DNA from 2 places in the Clostridium senegalense genome. Region 2 is predicted to be linked to the other one. Evidence: a T-box and tRNA genes for the amino acid it is inferred to sense, from the RefSeq annotation. Region 2 holds a T-box; the other holds one or more tRNA genes.
The links. The T-box of region 2 lies ahead of metG (methionine--tRNA ligase). A T-box ahead of a tRNA ligase gene usually reads a tRNA of that ligase, here a tRNA-Met.
Positions count from the first base shown of each region.

Region 1 (13,020 bases), on a different contig from region 2:
TTGTAGGAGAAAAAATATTACAAAATAAGGCTACAGAACTAAAAGTTATGCCAACAGAAGAAGAATTTAAAACTGAAATAGATAAAGAATATAAAACTATAACTGATTCTTTTGATAGTGAAGATAAATTTAAAGCTGCTTTACAACAAACTGGAGAAACAGAAGAAAGTTTAAAAAATAATATAAGAAATAAATTGATATATGATAAAGTTCATGATGCGGTAGTTAAAGATGTTAAAGTAACTGATGAAGAAATTAAGACTCATTATGATTCTAATATGGATAAATACACAGAGCAACCAAACAAAACAAATCTTAAACATATATTAGTTGGAACAGAAGAAGAAGCTAATGCTGTAATAGAGAGATTAAAAAAAGGTGAAGATTTTGATGCAGTAGGAGAAGATATTAAAGCTAAACAAGCTGAAAAAGACGCAGCAAAAACAGATGATAGTAAAAAAGAAGACGCACAAACTTCTGCTAATAGATTTGAAGATTTAGGTTGGGTTGAATTTGAAAACTCTGGATTTGATGCTACGTTTATGCAATTTGCAAAACCATTAACAAAAGGAAGCTACACTACAGCGCCAGTTCATACTCAATGGGGATATCATATTATTAAATGTTATGATAAACAAGAGTATCCAGTTAAAGCGTTTGATAAAGTAAAAGAAGAAATAAAAACAGAACTTCAAAAACAAAAAGAAGAAACTACTTGGAATGAAACAGCAGAAAAGTGGCAAAAAGAAGCTAATATAAAAACATATGAAAAAAATTTAAAATAATATAAATAAAAAGAGGTTATAACTGTAGTTATAGCTTCTTTTTTTCATTTTAAATGAAAATTTTATAAATGTGTATAAAATTTCAAATTTAGAAGGATAATAATAGCATAATATAAAACAATTAACTTCAAAAGAGGAGGAATCATTGATGAAGGCAACAGGAATAGTAAGAAGAATAGATGATTTAGGTCGTGTAGTTATCCCTAAAGAAATAAGAAGAACTCTTAGAATAAGAGAGGGAGATCCATTAGAAATATTTACAGATAGAGAAGGTGGAGTTATATTAAAAAAATATTCTCCAATAGAAGAATTAAGTGAATTCTCAAAAGAATATGCAGAAGCACTTCAACAAACAATAGGTAATATAGTAATTGTTGCAGATAAAGATAGCATAATATCTGTAAGTGGATGTTCTAAAAAAGAATATATGGATAAAAAAGTTACTAATGAAGTGGAAAACTTAATGGAAGGTCGTAGAGCTGTAATTTTAGGCGAAGGATCAGAAAAGGTTATACCATTATATGAAAGTGAAGATGAAAATACATATAAATCTCAAGTTATTAGCCCTATAATAGCAGAAGGCGATGCTATTGGAGCAGTAATAATAGTTTCTAAAGAGGAAAATGTAAAATTTGGAGATTTAGAGTTAAAATTAGCTGAAACAGCATCCGCCTTCTTAGGAAAACAAATGGAACAATAATGGCATTTATATGCCATTATTTTTTTGTCTTCCAACTACATCTATTACTATTGACTAAAAATCACTGTATTAAACATACAAGCTAAATAAAATAAAAAATATATTAATATTTCACTTAAAGTAATAAACGCACTGAATAGTAAATAAATTAAAATAAGGACAACCTTATTGCTTATAAATGGTTTAAAACGTAGATGTAAATTTAACGATAAAAATTAAAGCTTGAAATTTACTATTTTAAAATAGTGGTTGAATACTAATTGGGGGGATATTATGAAAAAGCAATCATTGGTTAAAGGTACTGTGATACTAGGATTTGCAAGTATATTTGCAAGGTTTTTAGGACTGTTTTTTAGAATACCTATTCAAGGGTTAATAGGTGATGAAGGTATGGGTTACTACCAAATGTCATATCCTTTATATATGACATTTGTAGCTTTAGCATCAGGTATACCAATAGCTATGTCTAAAATTATAGCTGAAGTTAATGCGAAAAATGATTATGAAGGAACTAAAAGAATTTTAAAAGATACACTAATGTTTATGATTCCAATAGGAATAGTTGCATCAGCTATTATGTTTAGCTTTGCAAAACCAATAATAACAGGATTAAAATGGCATCAAAATTCATATATAGCTTTTCTTGCAATATCAATAGCACCAATATTTGTTTGTATTATGTGTACATTTAGAGGATTTTTTCAAGGAATGCAGAATATGACATATACAGGTATATCTCAAATAGTTGAACAGTTAGGAAGAGTTATAGGAGGAGTTTTATTTGCTTACTTATTATTACCTAAAGGAATAGCTTTTGCGGCAGGTGGTGCAGCACTAGGAACAGTAATTGGAGGGATTTTAGGTAGTATATATTTAGTTATTGCATATATGAGACAAAGACCTATAAAAAGAGTAAATAAAAATTTAAAAACTAAAAGTATGATAAGTGAAATTGCAAAGGCTGCATTACCTATTTCTATAGGAGCAGCAGTAGGTACTGTTATGTCACTTATTGATTCAATAATAGTTCCTGAGCGTTTATTAGTAGCAGGTTTTACTTTAGAAGAAAGTGCAATTCTTTATGGACAAATGACAGGAAAAGCATTAACATTATCTAACGTACCACTAGCTCTATCTATGGCATTATGTGCAACTTTGGTACCTATAATATCAGAAGCATATTCAACAGGAAGAAGATTTGAGCTAGAACGTAGAGTGGAAATGTCCTTTAAACTTTCTTTTGTAATAGCACTTCCTTGTACAGTGGGGTTATATACGCTAGCAGCACCTATAATGCATTTAATATTTTTAAAGGATGTTGCAGGATATAATATTCTTAAATTTGTATCATTAACAATACCTTTTGTAATAATAACTCAAACAACAACAGCACTATTACAAAGCGTAGGAGCTTATTTAAGACCAGTATATAATTTAGCTATAGGATGTATAATAAAGGTGGTAATTAGCTATATGCTAGTTTCTATAACTGTTTTAAATATATATGGTGCAGTAATAGGAACAATGGTTGGGTATATAGTCACCGTTGTATTAAATATGATTCAAATTAGAAAAATTTTTAATACAAAAATAGATTTAGTGGAAACTTTGTTAAAACCAGCAATTGGTACATTACTTATGGCTTTTTCAGTTGTTTTTGTCTATAATACTGTCTATAAGTATACAATAAGTAATACAATAGCATGTTTATTTTCTATTTTTGCAGGAGTAATAATATATTTAGTGGCAATTATAACATTAAAAGTGTTTGAGATTGAAGATATTAAAGGCAAATTTATAAAAAATTAGGTATATGAAAAGAAATAATAAACTAAAGATTCAAAGTATATTTGGTCTATTATTTATTTGATTATCACTTAGACAGGAGCGTGAAACAATTGATAAAAATAGTAGGATTAGGACCAGGAGCAAAAGAAGCGCTTACCATTGGAACGTTAGAGCTTTTAAGAGATAGTAAAAATGTATTTTTTAGAACAGAAAAACACCCTAATGTAGAATATTTAAAATCTTTAGGTGTAAAGTTTAATAGCTATGATAGTGCATATGAAAACAGTGAAAGTTTTGATGAGGTTTATAAATCTATAGCTGATGACATAATAAATAAACATAATAGTTTAAAGGATATAGTTTATGCAGTACCAGGCCATCCATTAGTTGCAGAAAACTCTGTAACATTGCTAATAGAAAAATGTGAAGAATTAAAAATAGACTATGAGATATTACCAGCAGTTAGTTTTGTTGATGCTGTTATGGAAAGTTTAAAGTTAGATCCTATAAATGGGATAAAAATAATAGACGCTTTTGATATAAAAAATCAAATTTTAGATAAAAGAGTAGGACTTATAATAACACAGGTATATAATAAATTTATAGCATCAGAAACAAAGCTTGCGCTGCTAGAATACTACAAAGATGAAACAGAGATATATTTTGTAAGAGCAGCTGGGGTTAAAGGATTAGAAAGCATAAGAAAAATAAAATTATATGAGCTTGATAGACAAGAAGATATAGATTATTTAACATCAATTTATATACCTAAAAAACTAGAGGAAGTAAAAGATTTTTATGATTTATTAAATATAATGGATACTCTAAGAGGCGAAGATGGATGTCCATGGGATTTAGAACAAAGTCATAAATCATTAAAAAGATGTTTAATAGAAGAAACTTATGAAGTTATAGAAGCTATAGATGAAGAAGATGACATGAAACTTACAGAAGAACTTGGAGATGTATTACTACAAGTAGTCTTCCATAGCCAAATAGGCAAAGAAGAGGGTTATTTTAACATAAATGATGTTATAGAAACTATTTGTAATAAAATGATAAATAGACATCCACATATATTCAGTAATGTAAATGTTAAAAATAGTGAAGAAGTTCTAAAAAATTGGGACGAAATAAAAAAAGAAGAGAAAAAGTATAAAAGTTACACTGATGAACTTACAAGCGTACCTAAGGTTTTACCAGCACTTTTAAGAGCAGACAAGGTTCAATGCAAGGCTGCAAAAGTAGGTTTTGATTGGGCAGATGTAAAACCAGCTATGGATAAGGTAATTGAAGAGTTAAATGAAGTAAAAGATGTATATAATGGCGAAAATAAGTCAAGAATACTAGAAGAAGTAGGTGATTTAATATTTGCTGCGGTAAATGTTGCTAGACTTCTTGACATAGACCCAGAAATTGCATTAAATTATACTATAGATAAATTTATAAATCGCTTTAAGTTTATAGAAGAGTGTGCAATAAAAAAAGGTTTAGATCTTTTAGATATGACTCTTGAAGAAATGGATGAGTTATGGGAAGAAGCTAAACGTATGTAAATATTAAATACTTTTACAATAAATAAAAAAGCAGAAATTATTTGCAAAACATGTTTATAATATGCTATCTTATACTCAACGATAAATGAAGTTGTGAATGAAGAAGCGTTTTAATATTAAGGAGGTACAATCGTGAACAAATTAGAATTAGTTACAAATATGGCAGAAAAATCAGGTTTAACAAAGAAGGATGCAGAGACTGCTTTAAAAGCATTCATAGAGAGTGTTGAAGAGGCATTATCAAAAGGAGAAAAGGTTCAATTAGTAGGATTCGGAACTTTCGAAACTAGAGAAAGAGCAGCTAGAAAAGGAAGAAACCCAAGAACTAAAGAAGAAATAGATATACCAGCATCAAAAGCACCAGTATTTAAAGCTGGAAAAGAATTTAAAGATATAGTAAATAAATAATTTATTATAAATTTAAAAGAAAAAACCTGGATTTAGTTCTAGGTTTTTTTTATATATAAAAGCAATTATAATAAATATAGAATTAAATCATAATATTATATATAAAATAAATTTTGAGGTGGGAAGAATGAGATTAGATAAGTATTTAAAAGTTTCTAGAATAATAAAAAGAAGAACAGTTGCAAAAGAAGTTTGTGAAAACCAAAGAGTTTTAATAAATGGAAAAGTAGCAAAGCCAGGAACAGTAGTTAAAGAAGGAGATATAATTGAAATACAGTTTGCAACACAAGTACTAAAAGCAAGAATTATAAATATAGCAAGTCATGTTACAAAAGAAGATGCTAAAAATATGTATGAAATTATATCTGGTGAAGAAGATAAAGAGTAGTAATTTATATTAAAAAATTATATTTGTTTGCATATATCTTGAATGAATACAATATTTATTAATAGGGAGTAAGTATTCAGGGAGGATTATATGGAAAATAAAAATAATAAAATTGAAGATAAAAAAAGTTACTTAACCTTAGACTCAAGAAAAAGAATGACCATAGATGGTGTTCAAGAGATTATAAGTTTTGATGAAGAACAAATACTTTTAAACACTGTTTTGGGTGCAATGGACATAAGAGGCGAAAATTTAAAAATGAATAAACTAGATGTGCAAAATGGGGATGTTATGATTAGTGGCAAAATAACATATATTGTATACACAAGCGATGAAAAAAAACCAAGAAAGGGAAAAGGGGCTTTATCAAAGCTTTTTAGGTAACAATTATGTTATTTACAATGGAAAGACAAGTATCACTCTTAATTTTTAGCATTTTAAGTGGTATGATAATAGGAGTACTTTTTGATATTTACAGAATAATTCGTGGATTTGAAGATGTTGGTAAAATAATAACAACTATTCAGGACATATTATTTTGGACAGCTACAGGATCTATAGTGTTCTTATTTATGATGTACACTAATTATGCATACATGGATTTTAATATTTTTATATATATTGCACTAGGTTTATTTATTTATATAAAATTTATTAGCAGAACGTTTATAGACATGTTAAGACAGGTAATGTATGGAATATCAACGTTTATAAGAAGAATTTTTTATATTTTGTCTTATCCTGTAAGAATTTGTTTAAATAGAGTAAAAGGAAAAATAAAAAATTAACATAAAACATCTTGAACAAATGAACAATACAAATTAAAATATACTTATATGTTAATGATAAGTATATTTTAATTTTTTATAATTGCAAATATATTCTTAGTACTTATTTTTTATTTGTCTATGGGTGGTGAGTATTGTGTTTAAAAATAAAAAATGTAAATATATAATTTTAGGATGTTTAGGTATATATATATCTTACGTTTTAATTCAACAACAGGTTATAATGCATAGACAGAATAAAGAACTAACAAACTACACTGTAGAACACGACAGATTAAAAAAAGAAAATAAAAAATTACAGGATGAAGTTGAGCTATCCAAAACCGATAAGTATATTGAAAAATTGGCTAGAGAAAAACTAGGACTTATTAAAGACGGTGAGACTCCTGTAATAGATAACAGTGTAAGTGAAAAATAGACTTTATGTTGTTTATAGCGTAATATACTGTAGATGACATAATATATAAATTAAAACATTATTTAAGGAGGAGTCTTTTTAATATGACCTTAAAGGCTGGAAGTATAGTAGAAGGTAAAGTAGTGAACATAACTAATTTTGGTGCTTTTGTTGAAGTGGAAGGAAAAACAGGTCTTGTCCATATTTCGGAAGTATCAGATGTATTTGTAAAGGATGTTAGAGAACATCTAAAAGAAAATGATGTTGTTAAAGTGAAAGTAATTTCAGTTGATGACAATGGAAAAATGAGTTTATCTATAAAGCAAGCGGGAGTACCTAAAAAATCTTGCAAACCTATGGAAATAGATTGGGATAAGGAAAAATCGAAAAGCGGATCTTCTTCATTTGAGGATAGAATGTCTAAATTTCTAAAGGATAGTGAAGAAAGATTTCAAGATTTAAAAAGAAGCCAAGATAATAAAGGCCGTGGCTACAATAAAAAAAGTTATTAATATAAAATAAAAGAGTGTTAATCACTCTTTTTTTTAACTTGTAGTTTAAATTTTGAATTTTTGCACAATATAAGTATATAATTCCTAATTATATATTAAGGCTTAAAATAAGAATGATAAAAAATATAAAATGCAAATTCACCTTTAAAACCTATAAGATTCATAGTGAAAATGAATAAAATTACATAAAATAATTCAGAAAAAAATAAGTTTAAAAATTCTGACAAAAAACCAAAGTTTACTAAACGTTGAAAATACTAGCTTTAAAGGAAAATTGCATGTTATAAAAAAACTGTTGACAATAGTTTGATATTACACTATAATAAATATTGTCGTCAGGCAGTGATGACAAAAAATGCAACAAAGCAACAAAATGCTTGAGTGGCGGAACAGGCAGACGCACAGGACTTAAAATCCTGCGGTGGTTAAACACCGTACCGGTTCGATTCCGGTCTCAAGCACCAATGTCGCGGGGTGGAGCAGCTGGTAGCTCGTCGGGCTCATAACCCGAAGGTCACAGGTTCAAGTCCTGTCCCCGCAACCACATGGCGGAATAGCTCAGCTGGCTAGAGCATTCGGTTCATACCCGAAGTGTCGTAGGTTCAAGTCCTATTTCCGCTACCATTTTAAATGCAATGTTGTGTTTGAAAAATAAATACGCTTGAGTGGCGGAACAGGCAGACGCACAGGACTTAAAATCCTGCGGTGGTTAAACACCGTACCGGTTCGATTCCGGTCTCAAGCACCAACATCGCGGGGTGGAGCAGCTGGTAGCTCGTCGGGCTCATAACCCGAAGGTCACAGGTTCAAGTCCTGTCCCCGCAACCAATTTTTAATTTAATAAATACGCTTGAGTGGCGGAACAGGCAGACGCACAGGACTTAAAATCCTGCGGTGGTTAAACACCGTACCGGTTCGATTCCGGTCTCAAGCACCAATGTCGCGGGGTGGAGCAGCTGGTAGCTCGTCGGGCTCATAACCCGAAGGTCACAGGTTCAAGTCCTGTCCCCGCAACCAACATGGCGGAATAGCTCAGCTGGCTAGAGCATTCGGTTCATACCCGAAGTGTCGTAGGTTCAAGTCCTATTTCCGCTACCAGAGACTCACTATATATAGTGAGTCTTTTTCGTTTTGAAAAATAAAATTAATATATAAAAATCTACAATAAAAACCTTTCAGGAAAATATTACCATAAATTTACTTTAAAAAAATTCATTTTACAAAGAGATTACACTTTATACGACACAAAAGTTATCCCCTATAAAAAACACAAAAATAGAATATAAATAAAAAATAAATTTACAAAAATTGGATAAATCCCTCCATTAACATATTTCTTATAAAAATATTAATAAATTATGTATGACATTAGGAATTATATAAAAGTACAATTAGGGAAAAAATGTCAGAAATAAATTTCAAGTACCTACCAGTAATTGACATTTAATTCCAGAGACCTTTGCTATAATAAATTTATCGATTGAGACAAGGAATTATTAAATTAAGGGGTAGGTGGTTATAGATGCAATATGGAGCAGATGTATTTCCATATAAAAGAATAAAAAAATCAAATAGTAATAAAATTAAAGAGCAGGAAAGAAGCAAGAGGATTTTTCTTAAAATTTCAGGTATGTTTCTAATTAGTTTGTTAATTAGTAGAACGATGATAATTAATAGTACTGCTCCATTCGGAATTGCATTTCTAATAGTAGTACTAAATAATGACGATTATAGACTTACATTATCATCAGCTTTTGGAACAATAATGGGATATATAACTATGCAAAGTTATGTTAAAGATATAAGTATGTATTATGTTATTATTCCAAGTGTAGTTTTATTATCACTATTATTGTCCCATATAGATTTAAGTGAAAAATATAAAAAGATAGTGACGTGGGCAGTTTTAACTATTGGAATGTTTTCTTACAATATAATAATTAATGAATTTGGAATGGGTATGGCTGGAGTTTCAACACTTACGAATTTATGTTGCATATTCCCAATATATTTTATTCTTCAGATAAGTGATGTATGCTTTAAAGAATTAAAAACTAAACATCTTTTTAAGGATGAAGAAGTAGTATGTATGGCTATTTTGATATCCATAGTTATTGCAGGTACATGGGGGATAAAAATATTTGGTGTATCAGTGACTAATGTACTCGCCTTTACAGCTGTATTAGGTATAAGCTATATTAGCGGAAGTGCTGTAGCTGGAACTGTAGGACTGGCCATGGGGGCTATAATTGGGATGAGCAATCAAAATTTATTAATATATATAACTGTATTAGGTATGGTAGGGCTTATTAGTGGAATTTTTAAAGAAGGTGGACGAGCTTTTGTGTCCTTATCATTTTTAGTTACATTCTTAATAGTTAAAGTGTATTTATTAACATCATCCTTTGCAGATGTTAGCAGTTTTGCTTTAATGGATGGAATATTAGCAATAGGAATATTTGCACTGATGCCAGGGCGAGTTTATGATACTATAGGCTCTGAAATTAATTCAGAGAAAAAACGAATAAATTTAGATAGAAATTATTTAAATAATATAAAAAATATGTATTTGAATAAGCTTGATAATTTTTCAGATGTATTGTCAAATATGTCTGATATCCTATCGGAATTAGTTGACAATGACAAGTTATTAATGACAAGTAAAAGTACTGAGTTAGTAGATAATTTAGCAGCACGTGTCTGCGGTGATTGTAATGCTAATTGTATATGTTGGAATAGAGAACATCATCTAACTTATAATGCTTTTTCTGAGCTTATTGAAAATCAGCAGAAAAAATCTAATAGATTTCCTATGGAATTAGAAAGGAAGTGTTTAAAAAAAGGTGCTCTTATAAGAAATTCAGAGGATGTAGTTAATAAATATATAATAAGTGAGATGTGGAGAACTAGATTAAGTGAAGGAAGGGAGCTTTTAGCAAGTCAAATAAATAATATGGCAAAGTCAGTAGATGAACTAGTTCAAGAATTTAATGAAGAGCTTAAAAATGACGGGAAATTAGAAAGGGATATAATTAAGCTTTTAGATAAGAATAAAATATATTATGATGATGTATTTTGTATAAAAGATAAAAATGATAGGAGTGTTATAAGAATAACTGCAACACAATATGGCTCTTTACAAGTATATTCAAATAGAATTTTACCAATCATAGAGGAAGCTGCAGGAACCAATATGGTTGTAAATGAAGATGGTTGTTATATAAATTCTAATACAAATAGTTGTATTGCAGTTTTTGAAGAGGCACCTAATTTAAAAGTAGTTACCTATATGGCTAAGGCGAGTAAAGACGGATATACAGTTCATGGAGATAGCTATAGCTTTGGAAATACTAGTATAGGAAACTATATGATGCTAGTAAGTGATGGTATGGGGTCAGGTCCACAAGCAGGTAGAGAAAGTGAAGCGGCAGTAGAATTAATTGAAAAGTTTATAAATGCTGGGTTTAGTAAGACTACAGCCATTAATACAGTTAATTCTATAATGACCTTGAAATTTTGTGAAGAAGAGAAATTCTCTACTATAGACTTAAGTACTATAGATTTATATAGTGGAGAAATAGATTTTATGAAAGTTGGTGCAGTGGCTAGTTTCATAAAATCTGATGATGTAGTAGATATAATTAAATCTAAAAGTCTACCTATTGGAGTTTTAGATGAAGTTGATATAGATACTTGTACAAGAAAGGTTAAACATGGTGATTTAGTAGTTATGCTTACAGATGGCGTATCTGATGTTGAAGAGGCAGGGGGGATTGGTTGGATTTTAGATTATATGGGTAGACATGATGAAGATGTTGAAAATTTAGCAAGCGGAATAATAGAAGAAGCTAAAAGGCTTGGAAAAAATAAAGTGGGAGATGATATGACTGTTTTAGTATCAAAAGTATATAATCAATATAATGCAGGATAATATGTTATTGTCAGTATTAGACTAAGGTATAAAATGAAGAAGTGTTAATAACATTTCTTCATTTTTTAAGTTAATATACAGTAAATTTCTATATCTAACTAAAGCTATATTCAAGGTTCACAACCGTAACAAATTATATAATTGACAATGGACAATTGACATTTGACAATTATGGAGGAAACCGGATCACCAGTTTCTTTTGAATTGCTAGGGACTGGCTTTGATTTATTAGCTAAGAAGTACAAAGCTAGGAGAGCATCTAATTTTAAGTGAAGTAAATAAATTTACCGTGCCTGTCCCATTTGTTATAGAGGTAGTACTATAAGGATTTGATTGTTTAAGTGTGTTGCTAAAACTGGTGATGGGGACCGACTTTGAGTACCATTGGAGAGAATTTAAAATCAACAAAAGCATATATACTAAAGTATAGCAAAGTAGCCAATTACGCGTCTGTCCCTCTTGTGATGGAGGCGGAACATAGGATAGATGCCTTACTTATTTGAGGTAGCGGGTTTTAAAAATTGACAAAGGACAAAGGACAATTGATAATTAAAAAAATTAAGGATTAAGAATTATGAATTAAGAATTCAGGAGGAAAGTGGCAACCACTTTCTGAAAATGATTTAAAAAAATATGTTCAAAATTACTAAGAACGAAGTGACTAGTAATAACCGCAATTCTTAACTAAATTAAGTTATTAACTAAAATTAATAAATAGTTTGTATTTAAAAATAATAGTTGTTAAAAAGTTAATTAACATTTAATATTAATACATAGATTACTTTTATAAATACATAAGATAATTTCATGAAAAATAGTGAATAATGAATAATGATTTCAATATAATATTTGTTCTTTTTCTTTTATTAAATTATAATTTGTGATAATATGATTAAATGAACATTGTAATAATAGGAAGTGATAATGTTTTGCAAAATACAGTTTTAAGTACAATAAATACTTATAGTATGATAAAAAATAACGATAAAATCTTAGTTGCGTTATCAGGTGGACCAGATTCTATGGCGTTACTACATGTTTTAGACTCCTTAAAAGATAAATTAAATGTAAAAATAGGAGCAGCTCATTTAAATCATCTTTTAAGAGGGGAAGATGCCCAAAATGATGAAAAGGTATGTGAAAACTTTTGCAATGAAAGAAATATTGATTTTCATGTTAGAAGAATAGATATTGATGAAATGGCGAAGTCTAAAGGAGTATCCCATGAAATGGCTGGTAGGGAAGCAAGATATAATTTTTTTGAGGAATTAATGAATAAATGTGGGTATAATAAAGTAGCAATTGCTCATAATTTAAATGATCAAGCGGAAACTGTGCTTATGAGAATGATGCGAGGTTCTGGTATAGAAGGATTGGTTGGAATAAAACCAGTTAGAGATGAAATTTTTATAAGACCGCTAATAGAAACTTCAAGAAAAGAAATAGAAAAATACTGTGATGATAATAATTTGAAACCAGCTATCGATAAAACAAATTTTGAGAATATTTATGCTAGAAATAAAGTGAGATTAGAATTAATTCCATATATAGAAGAACATTTTAATAAAGACATAATAAAAACTCTTAATAGAATGTCTAGGGTAATTAATGAAGATAATGAATTTGTAGAAGATTTTTCCAAAAAAATATTCAAAAAATATTGTTATAAAAAACAGGATAGAGTTATAATATATAAAGATGCATTTAGTGAGCATAAATCTATAGTTTCAAGAGTGTTAAGAATGGCTATAATGCAAGTAAAAGGCA
Region 1 is NZ_JAHLNC010000003.1:32,343-45,362, reverse strand. It holds gene KQI36_RS07565 (peptidylprolyl isomerase) at 1-785, shown strand, start outside; gene spoVT (stage V sporulation protein T) at 934-1,485, shown strand; gene KQI36_RS07555 (putative polysaccharide biosynthesis protein) at 1,759-3,294, shown strand; gene yabN (bifunctional methyltransferase/pyrophosphohydrolase YabN) at 3,384-4,829, shown strand; gene KQI36_RS07545 (HU family DNA-binding protein) at 4,962-5,237, shown strand; gene KQI36_RS07540 (RNA-binding S4 domain-containing protein) at 5,365-5,625, shown strand; gene yabP (sporulation protein YabP) at 5,716-6,009, shown strand; gene yabQ (spore cortex biosynthesis protein YabQ) at 6,015-6,413, shown strand; gene KQI36_RS07525 (FtsB family cell division protein) at 6,550-6,831, shown strand; gene KQI36_RS07520 (S1 domain-containing RNA-binding protein) at 6,915-7,322, shown strand; tRNA gene KQI36_RS07515 (tRNA-Leu) at 7,698-7,786, shown strand; tRNA gene KQI36_RS07510 (tRNA-Met) at 7,791-7,866, shown strand; tRNA gene KQI36_RS07505 (tRNA-Met) at 7,870-7,946, shown strand; tRNA gene KQI36_RS07500 (tRNA-Leu) at 7,982-8,070, shown strand; tRNA gene KQI36_RS07495 (tRNA-Met) at 8,075-8,150, shown strand; tRNA gene KQI36_RS07490 (tRNA-Leu) at 8,171-8,259, shown strand; tRNA gene KQI36_RS07485 (tRNA-Met) at 8,264-8,339, shown strand; tRNA gene KQI36_RS07480 (tRNA-Met) at 8,344-8,420, shown strand; gene spoIIE (stage II sporulation protein E) at 8,845-11,253, shown strand; gene tilS (tRNA lysidine(34) synthetase TilS) at 12,183-13,020, shown strand, end outside.
Region 1: it encodes a tRNA-Met, which carries the amino acid that the T-box ahead of metG (methionine--tRNA ligase) is inferred to sense. The anticodon was not compared.

Region 2 (13,020 bases):
GGAATGGTTTTTACAAATACAGATGATAATGAAGTTAGAGGAAATATAGGAGTTATAGATAAAAGTAATTCAGAGTATTCTAGTAATATTATTGAAAAATTAAATGAAAAATATAGTGTTGATATATTAAATGGAGAAGTGTCAGATAATATTAATTTAATTCGTGATAATAAATTAGGTGGAATTTATGTTATAGAAAAAGATTTTAAAGAGATATTAGAAGGTGGTAGCGTTCCCAAAATTAAGTTTTATGTTAAAGAAAAAACTAATGGAACAATAATGTCAGAAAATATTATAACTGATTATATAAACAGTATTTTACAAGAAGATATTAGTAAAGGATTAAGTACCAATGCCATTGAAACCATTATTAAAGAAAATGATATAACGGATAAATCAGAATATAGGATGATTATATCAATGCTATGTTATTTTATGATGATTGGTGGTTCTATTATTACAGAAGAAATTATTAACCTTAAAGATCAAAATGTATTAAAAAGAGCGGTATCAACAGGTAACTCAGATAGAATAATACTTGGAAGTTTATTTTTATCAACATTTATAATTCAAGGTCTGTTAAGTAGTATAGCATTTTCAATATTAATATTTTTATTAAGAATTTCAAACTATAATGTAATTCAAGGAATTTTTGTTATATTCTTAGGCAGTTTAATTACAACATCTATAATATTAGCTGTAACAAGGTGGATTAAAAATAAAACTTTAGCAAGCTTATTTTTAGTTATTTTCGGACTAATATCATTTGGAATAGGAATCGTTAGTTCACATATGGAATCTTTAGAAAATGTTCCTATAATGTTAACAAGAATAAGTGCATTTTCTCCATTTACATGGTTAATTAAAATATTAGATACAGGTGAAATTATAATGCCAAGCTTTATTATAATTTTAATGGCAATAGTATTTTTTACAGCAGGTAGTTTTAGATTAAGGGAATTTGTTAAAAATTAGTTTTGATTTATAAAATGTTTATACAAAAACTATAGAATATTTTAAAGTATGAATTAAAGAAACTCCTTTTAGGGGTTTCTTTAGTTTTGGAAAAATTTATTTATTTATAAGAGAAGTATTTAATTCATTACTAGAAATGTATAGTACAAAAAATAAAATTGAGTACGAATATAATAAGGTATGAATTTGAAAAGTTTGAAAAAATAACTAAAATTGTATAAAGTATATATTGGTAGTTATATAACTATAAAAAAATGAGATGAATTTAAGGGGAATTATTTATGAGAAGTAAGAAATTATTAAAAACTATAGCAATAGTTTGTACATTTGCAATATTGTCAAGTGGGTCAATGATTAAAAATACATATGCAGATGAGAATGGGAACTGGACTAAAAATAGATTATGGGGTTCAGATAGGTTTGAAACTGCGAATAAGATAGCAGATGAATTTTGTAAAACTAATGAGGAACTTGGATTAACTTTAGAATATGGAGAATATTTTTATCCTGATTGTGCAACCACATCAGTAGATACAATAATTCTAGCTAATGGGTTTAATTATCCTGATGCTTTATGTGCAACTCCATTAAGTAGAACATTAAATGCACCAATATTATTAACTCATCAAAATAATTTAACAGATTCAACAAAAAAACAAATAGAAAAAATGAAAATTAAAAATGTAACAATAGTAGGTGGACAAGCTGCTATAAGTGAAAGTGTAGAGAATCAATTAAAATCTATGAGAATGAACGTTAACAGACTTAGTGGAATAGATAGATATGAAACTTCATATGTAATAGCAGAAAAAGTTGCAGAAGGAAAGAAACTAAAAGGCGCAACAATTGTAAGTGGAATGGATTGGCATGATGCTATGATAGCTTCACCAACAGCGGCTATAAAGGATATACCAATGCTTTTAGTTCCAATATCAGACAACCCAATTTTGCCAAAATATAAGGAATTATTAGAAAGAAATAATTTAAATCTAGACCGTGTCTATTCCTATGGAGATTATACAAAAGAAACAACTCCTGAAATACTTAGAAAGATTATACCACAGCCTATTGGAGATGATGGAGGATATAAAAATTTTGTTGGTGTATCTATGAATAAGTATGTTAATTGTTTTGATATATTAGAACATCAATATTCAAATATTCTTCCATATAGTGTTGGTGAAAATGTATTTATAACCCGTGGAGATGATTTTGCTGATAGTTTAACGGTTGCACCGTTAGCAGCTAAAATGAGTTCTCCAATAGTTTTTGGAACAACTGTTCATAAGGGCCATACTAAATGGGATGAATTTAAGAATAATGCAGAATTAGAAACTATAAAACTAAACTATAAAAAAACACCAGAAGATGCAAAAAAATTTTGTAATAGAGTAACGATAAAAATACTTAATACAATGAGAAGTACAACATTAATAGGTGGGTCATCTGTTATGCCAGAGAATGCTGATGATATATTTGAAGGTATATGGGAATAGAAATAAAAAATACATTGGTAGTTATACAAATAGAAAAAAGTGAAATGGATTTGAGGGGAATTATTTATGAGAAGTAAGAAATTATTAAAAACTATAGCAATGGTTTGTATATTTGCAATATTGTCAAGTGGGTCAATGATTAAAAATACATATGCAGATGAAAACGGAAATTGGACTAAAGATAGAATATGGGGTTCAGATAGGTTTGAAACTGCTAATAAAATAGCAGATGAATTCTGTAAAACTAATGAGGAGCTAGGATTAACTTTAGAATATGGAGAATATTTTTATCCTGATTGTGCAACTACATCAGTAGATACAGTAATTCTAGCAAATGGATTTAATTATCCTGATGCTTTATGTGCAACTCCGTTAAGTAGAACACTAAATGCACCAATATTATTAACTCATCAAGATAATTTAACAGATTCAACTAAGAAACAAATAGAAAAAATAAAAATTAAAAATATAACACTGGTTGGTGGAACATCAGCTATAAGTGAAAATGTAGAAAATCAATTAAAATCTATGAAAATAAACGTTAGTAGACTTGGTGGAATAGATAGATATGATACATCATATCTAATAGCTGAAAAGGTTACAGAAGATAAAAAAATAAAACAGGCTACAGCTGTAAGTGGAATGGATTGGCATGATGCAATGATAGCTTCATCAGCGGCGGCTATAAAAGACGCTCCACTATTATTAGTACCAACTTCTGACAACGAAGTATTACCTAAATATAAATCTTTATTAGAAAAAAATAATATAAATATAGTAAATGTTAATGATTATGGTAGTGAAAAAGAATTAAAGACAGAAATTTTGAGCAAGATGATACCAAATAATTTATATATAGATAAAGAAAATAGTGGATTTTTATATAAAAATACTGAAGCACCAGCAGAAAATAAGTATGTTAATTGTTTTGCAATATTAAATCAAGCATATACACGTGATTTACCATATGAAGTTGGCGAAAATGTATTTTTAACACGAGGTGATGATTTTGCAGATAGCTTAGCAGTTGCACCTTTAGCAGCTAAAAAAGCTTCACCAATAGCTTTTGGAACACCAGTTCATAAAGGATGGAGTAAATGGGATGAATTTGTTGAAGATGCAAAATTAGAAACTATAAGATTAAATTATCAGATGAAACCTGAAGATGGAGAGATATTTTGTAATAAAGTAACAACAAAAATTCTTAATACAATGAGGAGCACAACATTAATAGGTGGTTCATCAGTGATGCCAGAGAATGCTGATGATATATTTAGAGGTATATGGGAATAGAAGATAATAATATATTGGTAGTTATATAAATAGAAAAAAGTGAAATGGATTTGAGGGGAATTATTTATGAGAAGTAAGAAATTATTAAAAACTATAGTAATAGTTTGTACATTTGCAATATTGTCAAGTGGGTCAATAATTAAAAATGTATATGCAGATGAAAACGGAAATTGGACTAAAAATAGATTATGGGGTTCAGATAGGTTTGAAACTGCGAATAAGATAGCAGATGAATTCTGTAAAACTAATGAGGAGTTAGGATTAACTTTAGAATATGGAGAATATTTTTATCCTGATTGTGCAACTACATCAGTAGATACAGTAATTCTAGCAAATGGATTTAATTATCCTGATGCTTTATGTGCAACTCCGTTAAGTAGAACACTAAATGCACCAATATTATTAACTCATCAAGATAATTTAACAGATTCAACTAAGAAACAAATAGAAAAAATAAAAATTAAAAATATAACACTGGTTGGTGGAACATCAGCTATAAGTGAAAATGTAGAAAATCAATTAAAATCTATGAAAATAAACGTTAGTAGACTTGGTGGAATAGATAGATATGATACATCATATATAATAGCAGAAAAGGTTTCAGAAGGAAGAAAAATAAAAGGTGCAACAATTGTAAGTGGAATGGATTGGCATGATGCAATGATAGCCTCACCAACAGCAGCTATAAAGGATATACCAATGTTTTTAGTTCCAATATCAGATAATCCAATACTTCCTAAATATAAAGATTTATTAGAAAGAAATGGCTTAAGTCTTTATGATGTGTATTCTTATGGAGAGTATAATAAAGAAACTAAACCAGAAATACTTAGAAAGATTATACCACAGCCTATTGTAGATGATGGAGGATTTAGAAATACAACTGGAACATTTGAAAATAAATATGTTAATTGTTTTGCTATACTTAATCATCAATATCAGAGAATTCTTCCATATAGTGTTGGTGAAAATGTATTTTTAACTCGTGGAGATGATTTTGCTGATAGTTTAACTGTTGCGCCATTAGCAGCTAAAATGAGTTCACCAATAGTTTTTGGAACAACTGTGCATAAAGGATGGAGTAAATGGGATGAATTTAAAAATAATGCAGAATTAGAAACGATAAAAATAGATTATAATAAGACACCAGAAGATGCGAGAAACTTCTGTAATAAAGCAACAACAAAAATTCTTCATACAATGAGAAGTACAACATTAATAGGTGGTCAATCTGTTATGCCTGAAAATGCTGATGATATATTTAGAGGTATATGGGAATAGAAGATAATAATATATTGGTAGTTATATAAATAGAAAAAAGTGAAATGGATTTGAGGGGAATTATTTATGAGAAGTAAAAAAATATTAAAAACTATGGCAATAGCGTGTGCATTTACTATATTATCAAGTATGTCAATTAAAAATGTATATGCAGATGAAAATGGAAACTGGACTAAGTATAGATTATGCGGTTCAGATAGATTTGAAACTGCTAATAAAATAGCAGATGAATTTTGTAAAACTAATGAGGAGTTAGGATTAACTTTAGAATATGGAGAATATTTTTATCCTGATTGTGCAACTACATCAGTAGATACAGTAATTCTAGCTAATGGATTTAATTACCCTGATGCTTTATGTGCAACTCCGTTAAGTAGGACATTAAATGCACCAATATTATTAACGCATCAAGATAATTTAACAGATTCAACAAAAAAGCAAATAGAAAAAATGAAAATTAAAAATGTAACAATAGTTGGTGGAGAAACTGCTGTAAGTGAAAGTGTTACTAACCAATTAAAGTCTATGGGAATAAATGTTATTAGGCTTGGCGGAATAGATAGATATGAAACTTCATATGTAATAGCAGAAAAGGTTGCAGAAGGAAAGAAACTAAAAGGTGCAACAATTGTAAGTGGAATGGATTGGCATGATGCTATGATAGCTTCACCAACAGCGGCTATAAAGGATATACCAATGCTTTTAGTTCCAATATCAGATAATCCAATACTTCCTAAATATAAAGCTTTATTAGAAAGAAATAATTTAAATCTTGACCGTGTTTATTCATATGGTGAATATAAAAAAGAAACAACTCCTGAAATACTTAGAAAAATTATACCACAACCAATTGGAAGTGATGGAGGATATAAGAATTCAGAAGCAACTGGTGAAAATAAATATGTTAATTCTTTTGCTATACTTAATCATCAATATCAGAGAATTCTTCCATATAGTGTTGGAGAAAATGTATTTTTAACTCGTGGAGATGATTTTGCTGATAGTTTAACCGTTGCACCATTAGCAGCTAAAATGAGCTCACCAATAGTTTTTGGTACAACTGTACATAAAGGATGGAGTAAATGGGACGAATTTAAAAATGATGCAGAATTAGAAACTATAAAAATAGATTATCCGATAACACCAGAAGACGGAAAAATATTTTGCAATAAAGTAACAACAAAAATTCTTCACACAATGAGGAGCACAACATTAATAGGTGGTTCATCAGTAATGCCAGAGAATGCTGATGATATATTTAGGGGTATATGGAAATAAAAAGTAATAATTGATGTAAAAAAAAGATATTTTTTCTTTTTTAAGTTGAAATCTTAAAAAATCTTTATTTGCTTTTTATTTTAATATTAATATTGACAATATTATTAAAAAAGGTATAATAAAAAACAATATATCGAAAAATAAATGCGATGAAAAGGAAAGTACCTTTAAGAATACTTATACAGAGAGCTTTAAGTTGGTGAGAAAAAGCAAAGGATATTAAAGTGAAAATGGCCTTGGAGTAGTGCACCGAGATTTAATTTTTAAGTTAAGGCTGCAACGGGTTCACCCGTTATAGTGATAGAGTATAATCATTGTATGACGTACTTGAAAAGGCATATATTGTGAGATATATGTGAATTAGGATGGTAACACGAAGTATTACTCTCGTTCCTAAGATTAATTTCTTAGAAACGAGAGTTTTTTTATTTTAAATTTAAATTAATAGGAGGAGATAAAATGAACATATTAATAGGAGGAGCTTGGCCTTATGCTAATGGGTCACTACACATAGGACATATTTCATCATTATTACCAGGAGATGTATTAGCAAGATATTTTAGAGCGAAGGGAGAAAATGTTTTATATATATCAGGAAGTGACTGTCACGGAACACCAATATCAATTAGAGCTAAAAGTGAAGGTGTTTCTCCATCATTTATAGCTAATAAATATCATGAGGAATTTAAAAACTGTTTTAAAAAACTTAATTTTTCTTATGATTATTATTCTAGAACTGATGATGAATTTCATAAAAAACAAGTTCAAGATATAATAAGTTTATTGCATGAAAAGGGATTAATTTATGAGAAGGAAGTTGAGCAGATTTATTGTGAAAACTGTAATCAATTTTTACCAGATAGGTATGTGGAAGGAGTTTGTCCAAAATGTAATTCTATAGCAAGAGGGGATCAATGTGATAATTGTGGAAGTTTATTAGAACCACTTGAATTATTAGATAGAAAGTGCAAATTGTGCGGAAGTGAACCTAAAGTTAAGGAAAATAAACAATTATATTTTTCATTATCAACATTTCAAAGTGAAATTGAAACTCACTTAGAAAAAGTAAGAAATGATTGGAGATTAAATGCTGTAAATAATACAGAAAGATATTTAAAAGAGGGACTGTGTGATAGGGCAATATCAAGAGATTTATCTTTAGGTATTGATATTCCTATAAAAGGGTTTGAAGATAAAAAGGTTTATGTTTGGATTGATGCAGTACTTGGATATTTCACTTTAAGTAAAAAGTGGGCAATAGAGAAGAACAAATCTTATGAGGATTTTTGGAATGAAGATGCTATTTCTTATTATGTACATGGAAAAGATAATATACCATTTCATTCTATAATATTACCAGCTTTAATAAAGGGCTTAGGTTATGATAAATTACCAGATAAAATAGTATCAAGTGAATATTTAACACTAGAAGGTAAAAAAATATCTACAAGCAATAACTGGGCTGTGTGGGTACCTGATTTAGTAGAAAATTATAATTCAGATGCATTAAGGTACTTTTTCTTAATAAATTCACCAGAAAAAAGAGACACTGATTTTTCGTGGCAAGAATTTGTAAATAGTAACAATGGTGAATTATTAGGTGCATATGGTAACTTAGTAAATAGAACTTTAGTTTTCGTAAAAAAATATTTTAATAATACTATTCCTAAGGGAAATGTGGATTACAATATAAATAAAAAAATTAAATATTTATACCATTCAGTTGGAAACCATATAGAAAATGGAAATTTTAAAATAGTAGTTGAAGAAATTTTTAGTTTTATAAGAAGTATCAACAAATATTTTGATGAGAAAACACCATGGATTACTATTAATTCTAATTTAGAAGAATGTAAAACAACAATATATAATTGCTTATATTCAATAATAAACATAGCTAACTTACTAAATCCATTTTTACCTGAATCATCGCAAAAGATTAAAAAATGGTTAGATGTTGAAGGAGATAAGTGGCAAAGTATTGAACTTATATCAGGTAAAGAAATTAAAGATTTTCACATATTATTTGAAAGACTTGATAAAAAGATAATAGATAAGGAAAAAGAAAAGTTAATGAAATAATAAAAATATTATAAAGTGGTTATGTGAGGGTGTTATGATTTATGATGAGAATGAAATGAAAAGTTTAATAAGTAATATTGTTGAAAATAAAAATATTAAAATTAATCCCATTGGAAATCATGAAATAAAAAGAAACTTAGTTTATATAATTCATGAAAATGATAAGAAATATGTATTTAAAATGTATTTTAATCATGGAAAAAGTATAAGAGAAATAAACTCATTACAAATACTAAAAGATAGTAATGTTAAAGTACCTAAATTAATAAAAACAGGAAATTATCATGGTTATGATTGGGTTATCATGGAGTATATAAGTGGAGAAACTTTAGATAATGTCATTATGAAAATTAGTGATGAAAATAAAAAACTTATATTTAAAGAGATGGGTGAAACATTAGGGAAAATACATTCATTTAAAATTTTTGATTATGCTGTCACATGGGATAAAACAATAACATCCCAAGAATTTGAAGATTATAAATTTAAAAAGTTAAACAAAAATATAATAGAAATAGAAAGTCAGAATTTACCTGATAAAGATGTTTTATATAAAGCTATAAAAATCCTTAAAGGCAATTATAATAAAATAATTAATAAAAATGAATTTAGATTTACTCATAATGATTTTGAAGGAAGAAATATATTAGTTGAAAATATAGATGGTGAGTATAAAATTAATGCTTTAATAGATTTTGAACATAGCTATCCTGATAACTACGAAAATGATTTAGCTAATCTTTATTTTAAGTATTTTATTAAAAATAAGGAATATGAAAAATGTTTTATTGATGGGTATAAATCATATATGAATATAAAAGAAGATTTTTATAAGAATATAAAATATTTCTTAATAGCTATGGCTATCGATCATTGCAGTTGGTCATTTGTTAAAGCAAATGGATATTATGCAGAAAATATTGAATTTTTAAAAAAATTACTTTAAATTTATAAAATTTAGGATTAATATAAAGGTATGAATATGTGAAAATATAATGTTAAGAAATATATTTTCATAGTTTAAAAGTATTTAAGGTATAAAATTTTATAGGAATATAGGGGGAGTTATGAGTAAAAAATTGTTTAATGATAATTGTGAGAAAAGAATTAAGTTGGCAAAAGAAGTAGCAAGCAAGTGTCCAATAAAATATGGAAAAGAAATAGTTATTATAGGGTCTGTGTCTAGAAACCTTGCTGATGAGGATTCTGATGTTGAGATAGAATTTTTAACTGATGAAAAGATAGAAGAAGAAACTATAATAAATTGGATTAAAGAACTTGGAGGAACAGATTTATATCCCTATGGAATGCCACTTTGGGATGGTTCTATATGGATAATATTTAAATATAATGGATATTGGATTGAGGCTGGATGGCAGAAGATAGAAAATATGAAAACAAATTTAGAACTGATACTTGATGAAAAAGTAAATAGTCATGAAAAATTATTACTAGCATCAACATTTAAAAATGCAATTTTTATAAGAGATAATAATAATCTGAAATTTTTACAAGAAAAATTAGAAAATTATCCAATTAAACTTGCAAAAGACATTATATTAGAAACTATAAAACCATGGACAGTAGGATTAGCTATAGAATCTAGAAAAATGCTAGCAAAGCGAGATGATAAAATACCATTTTTGCAAAGGATGATACCAGACATTCAAAGAATTCTAAGGGTGCTGTATGCAGTAAACAATCAGTGGGAACCAGATTGGAAGTGGATAAAACATATAGTGGAAGACTTAAAAATTAAACCGGAAAATTTAGAGAAAAGAATAGATTCAATTATATGTATAAATGAAAGTAAAACTAGTTTGGAAAATTGTTTTAATTTAATTAAAGATACATTAAATCTTATACCAAAAGAATATGAATTAGATGATGTAACTGATGAAATATTAAAATTAATTTATAGGGTTTAAATCATAGTAAGGAAGAGATTTTTTAAAATCTTTGAAAGAGGTGAATTTTATTATGATACACAAATTAAGTAAATACTCGGTGCAGTTAATATAATCTGATAGCAGATTGTGCCGAGAGAATAATATATTTGTTATCAGTTAACTGCACTGCTTTTCTAATTAAATTATTATATATGAAAAGGAGTAGTTAAATGAATAGAGAACAATTAAAAAACTATTTAAAAAATGAGGAAAATCAAGTATTTCAAGGATGGGATTTTTCATATATCAATGGTAGATGGGATGGAGAGTGTATACCATGGGATTATGAAAAAATTTTATTATCCTATTTAAAAGAAGAATATAAACTTTTAGATATGGGAACAGGTGGCGGAGAATTCCTACTTACTTTAAATCATCCATTTAGTAATACAGCTATAACGGAGTCATACCCACCTAATGTTGCAATTTGTAAGGAAAAATTACAACCACTTGGAATAACAGTTAAACAGGTGGTTGATGATTGTAAATTGCCATTTGAGGATTCTTCTTTCGATATAATAATTAACAGACATGAATCCTTTGATGTTGGTGAAATTAAACGAATATTAAAGGTAGGTGGATATTTTATTACTCAACAAGTGGGGGCAAAAAATGATGTTGATTTATCAGAAAAAGTGATTAATAATTTTAAACCATTATATCCTAATAATAATTTGAAAAATAATATTAAAGCTTTTGAAAATAAAGGATTTGAGATTATTCAATCAGAAGAATCATTTACACCAATACGTTTTTACGATACAGGTGCATTAGTATATTTTGCAAAGATAATAGAATGGGAGTTCCCAAATTTTTCTGTTGATAATTGCTTTGAAAACTTATGTAAGATAGATAAAGAAATAAAGGAAGTTGGATATATAGAAGGAACAGAACATAGATTTCTTCTTGTAGCTAAAAAAATATAAGGTTATAGTAAAAAATTGCTACAGATATATTTACTTTAACTTTAAAATATTAAGATAGGGTTGCAGAATAAAACTGCAACCTTATTTTTGGTTATAATTATTCAATTTTAAATCTATTTATATAATTATTATTTAAAAAATTTATTGCTATTTGACAATATTTATGTATAATAAATAGAAATATTCAAAAAACATGGTGGATATGAAAATAATAAAGGGGGAATGGCGATGAAACATAAAGGTACTGTTTTACTAGAAACTGATAGACTTATTTTAAGAAAATTTGAATATAGGGATTCAATTGATATGTTCAAAAATTGGGGAAGTGATGATAAGGTAACAAAGTATTTATCTTGGCAAACCCATAGGGATATTAAAGATTCAGAAGAAATTGTTAATTTATGGATATCTAAATATGAAGATATAAGTGATTATAATTGGGTAATAGAACTAAAGGACATTAATGAGGCAATTGGAAATATATCAATTGTTAAATTAGAAGATACGAACGAGGCGTGTGAAATTGGTTATTGCATTTCAAGTCAATATTGGAATAGGGGTATTACAACAGAAGCCTTTAAAGCAATAATAAAATATCTATTTGAAGAAGTTGGAATGAATAGAATTTGTGCCAAACATGATATAGATAATGTGGCATCAGGAAAAGTAATGCAAAAATGTGGAATGACTTATGAGGGAACATTAAGAGAAGTTCAAATTAGAAATAATAGATATTCTAGTTTAGCTGTTTATTCGATTTTAAAAAGAGAGTGGAAAAATTAATTAAAAATAAAGCTAAGTTAGTAAAAATACCGTTATAACTTCTAATTATTTAACGGTATTTTTAGTGTTTTTATGGCTTTAAAGTATATAAAAATATTTTTAAAAGGTTATTGAATAATTTTTAAAGGTAGGCTTGTTTACCTATATGTTTAATGATATAATTTTATTTTTATTACTCCTTTTTATGTAAAAGGAGCTTTGTTTTTTTATAATTATATTATACATAAGATAAAAAGATAATTTAGAAATTAATTTCTATTATCTGAGAGGAGAAAGATAGTTAATGAGCAGATCAACTATTACAGCTATTAGTGTAGGGATATTTTCAGGCTTATGGGCATGGATAAGCGATTCTATGGGGCTAATAGGTTGGATTGGGTTTATAGGATGTACAAGCTATTTTGCATCTGGTGGAAATTTTAATGGATTTAAAAAATCTATTTTTGCAAATCTTAGTGGAGTACTTTGGGCAATGGCAATTATGATATGTTCATCTTATTTTGTTAGTTCATATTGGGGATATTTCTTTACTGGATTCTTTTCTTTTGTAATGTGTATACAAGCAAAATCTAAAAAATTAGAGTTTATACCAGGAGCCTTTTGTGGATGTTGTTGTACTTTTGCTACATCGGGAAATTGGAAGGCTGTAATACCAGCTTTATTATGTGGAGCAGTACTAGGGTATGTTTCGGATATGGTTGGATTTTATATACATAATTTACTAGCAAAACAACAGGGGAATATTTAAAACATATAAATTTATATTAATTTTAAAAGTCATAATTTATTTATGGCTTTTTGTTTTGGAAATAATAGAGTAATTAAAAATTAACTATAGGGTTCCAAGTTGACTTTTAAAATTATTCATTCCAAAACCTGCATACCTCAAATAGTGAGACATGCTCTGAATCACTTAGAATTTAACGCTATATCTTATATAAAAATATTTTAAAGTTA
Region 2 is NZ_JAHLNC010000015.1:9,273-22,292, reverse strand. It holds gene KQI36_RS16580 (ABC transporter permease) at 1-975, shown strand, start outside; gene KQI36_RS16575 (cell wall-binding repeat-containing protein) at 1,257-2,471, shown strand; gene KQI36_RS16570 (cell wall-binding repeat-containing protein) at 2,538-3,764, shown strand; gene KQI36_RS16565 (cell wall-binding repeat-containing protein) at 3,831-5,045, shown strand; gene KQI36_RS16560 (cell wall-binding repeat-containing protein) at 5,112-6,323, shown strand; T-box leader at 6,464-6,721, shown strand; gene metG (methionine--tRNA ligase) at 6,783-8,405, shown strand; gene KQI36_RS16550 (phosphotransferase) at 8,440-9,351, shown strand; gene KQI36_RS16545 (DUF4037 domain-containing protein) at 9,473-10,333, shown strand; gene KQI36_RS16540 (class I SAM-dependent methyltransferase) at 10,525-11,280, shown strand; gene KQI36_RS16535 (GNAT family N-acetyltransferase) at 11,509-12,063, shown strand; gene KQI36_RS16530 (DUF1097 domain-containing protein) at 12,347-12,811, shown strand.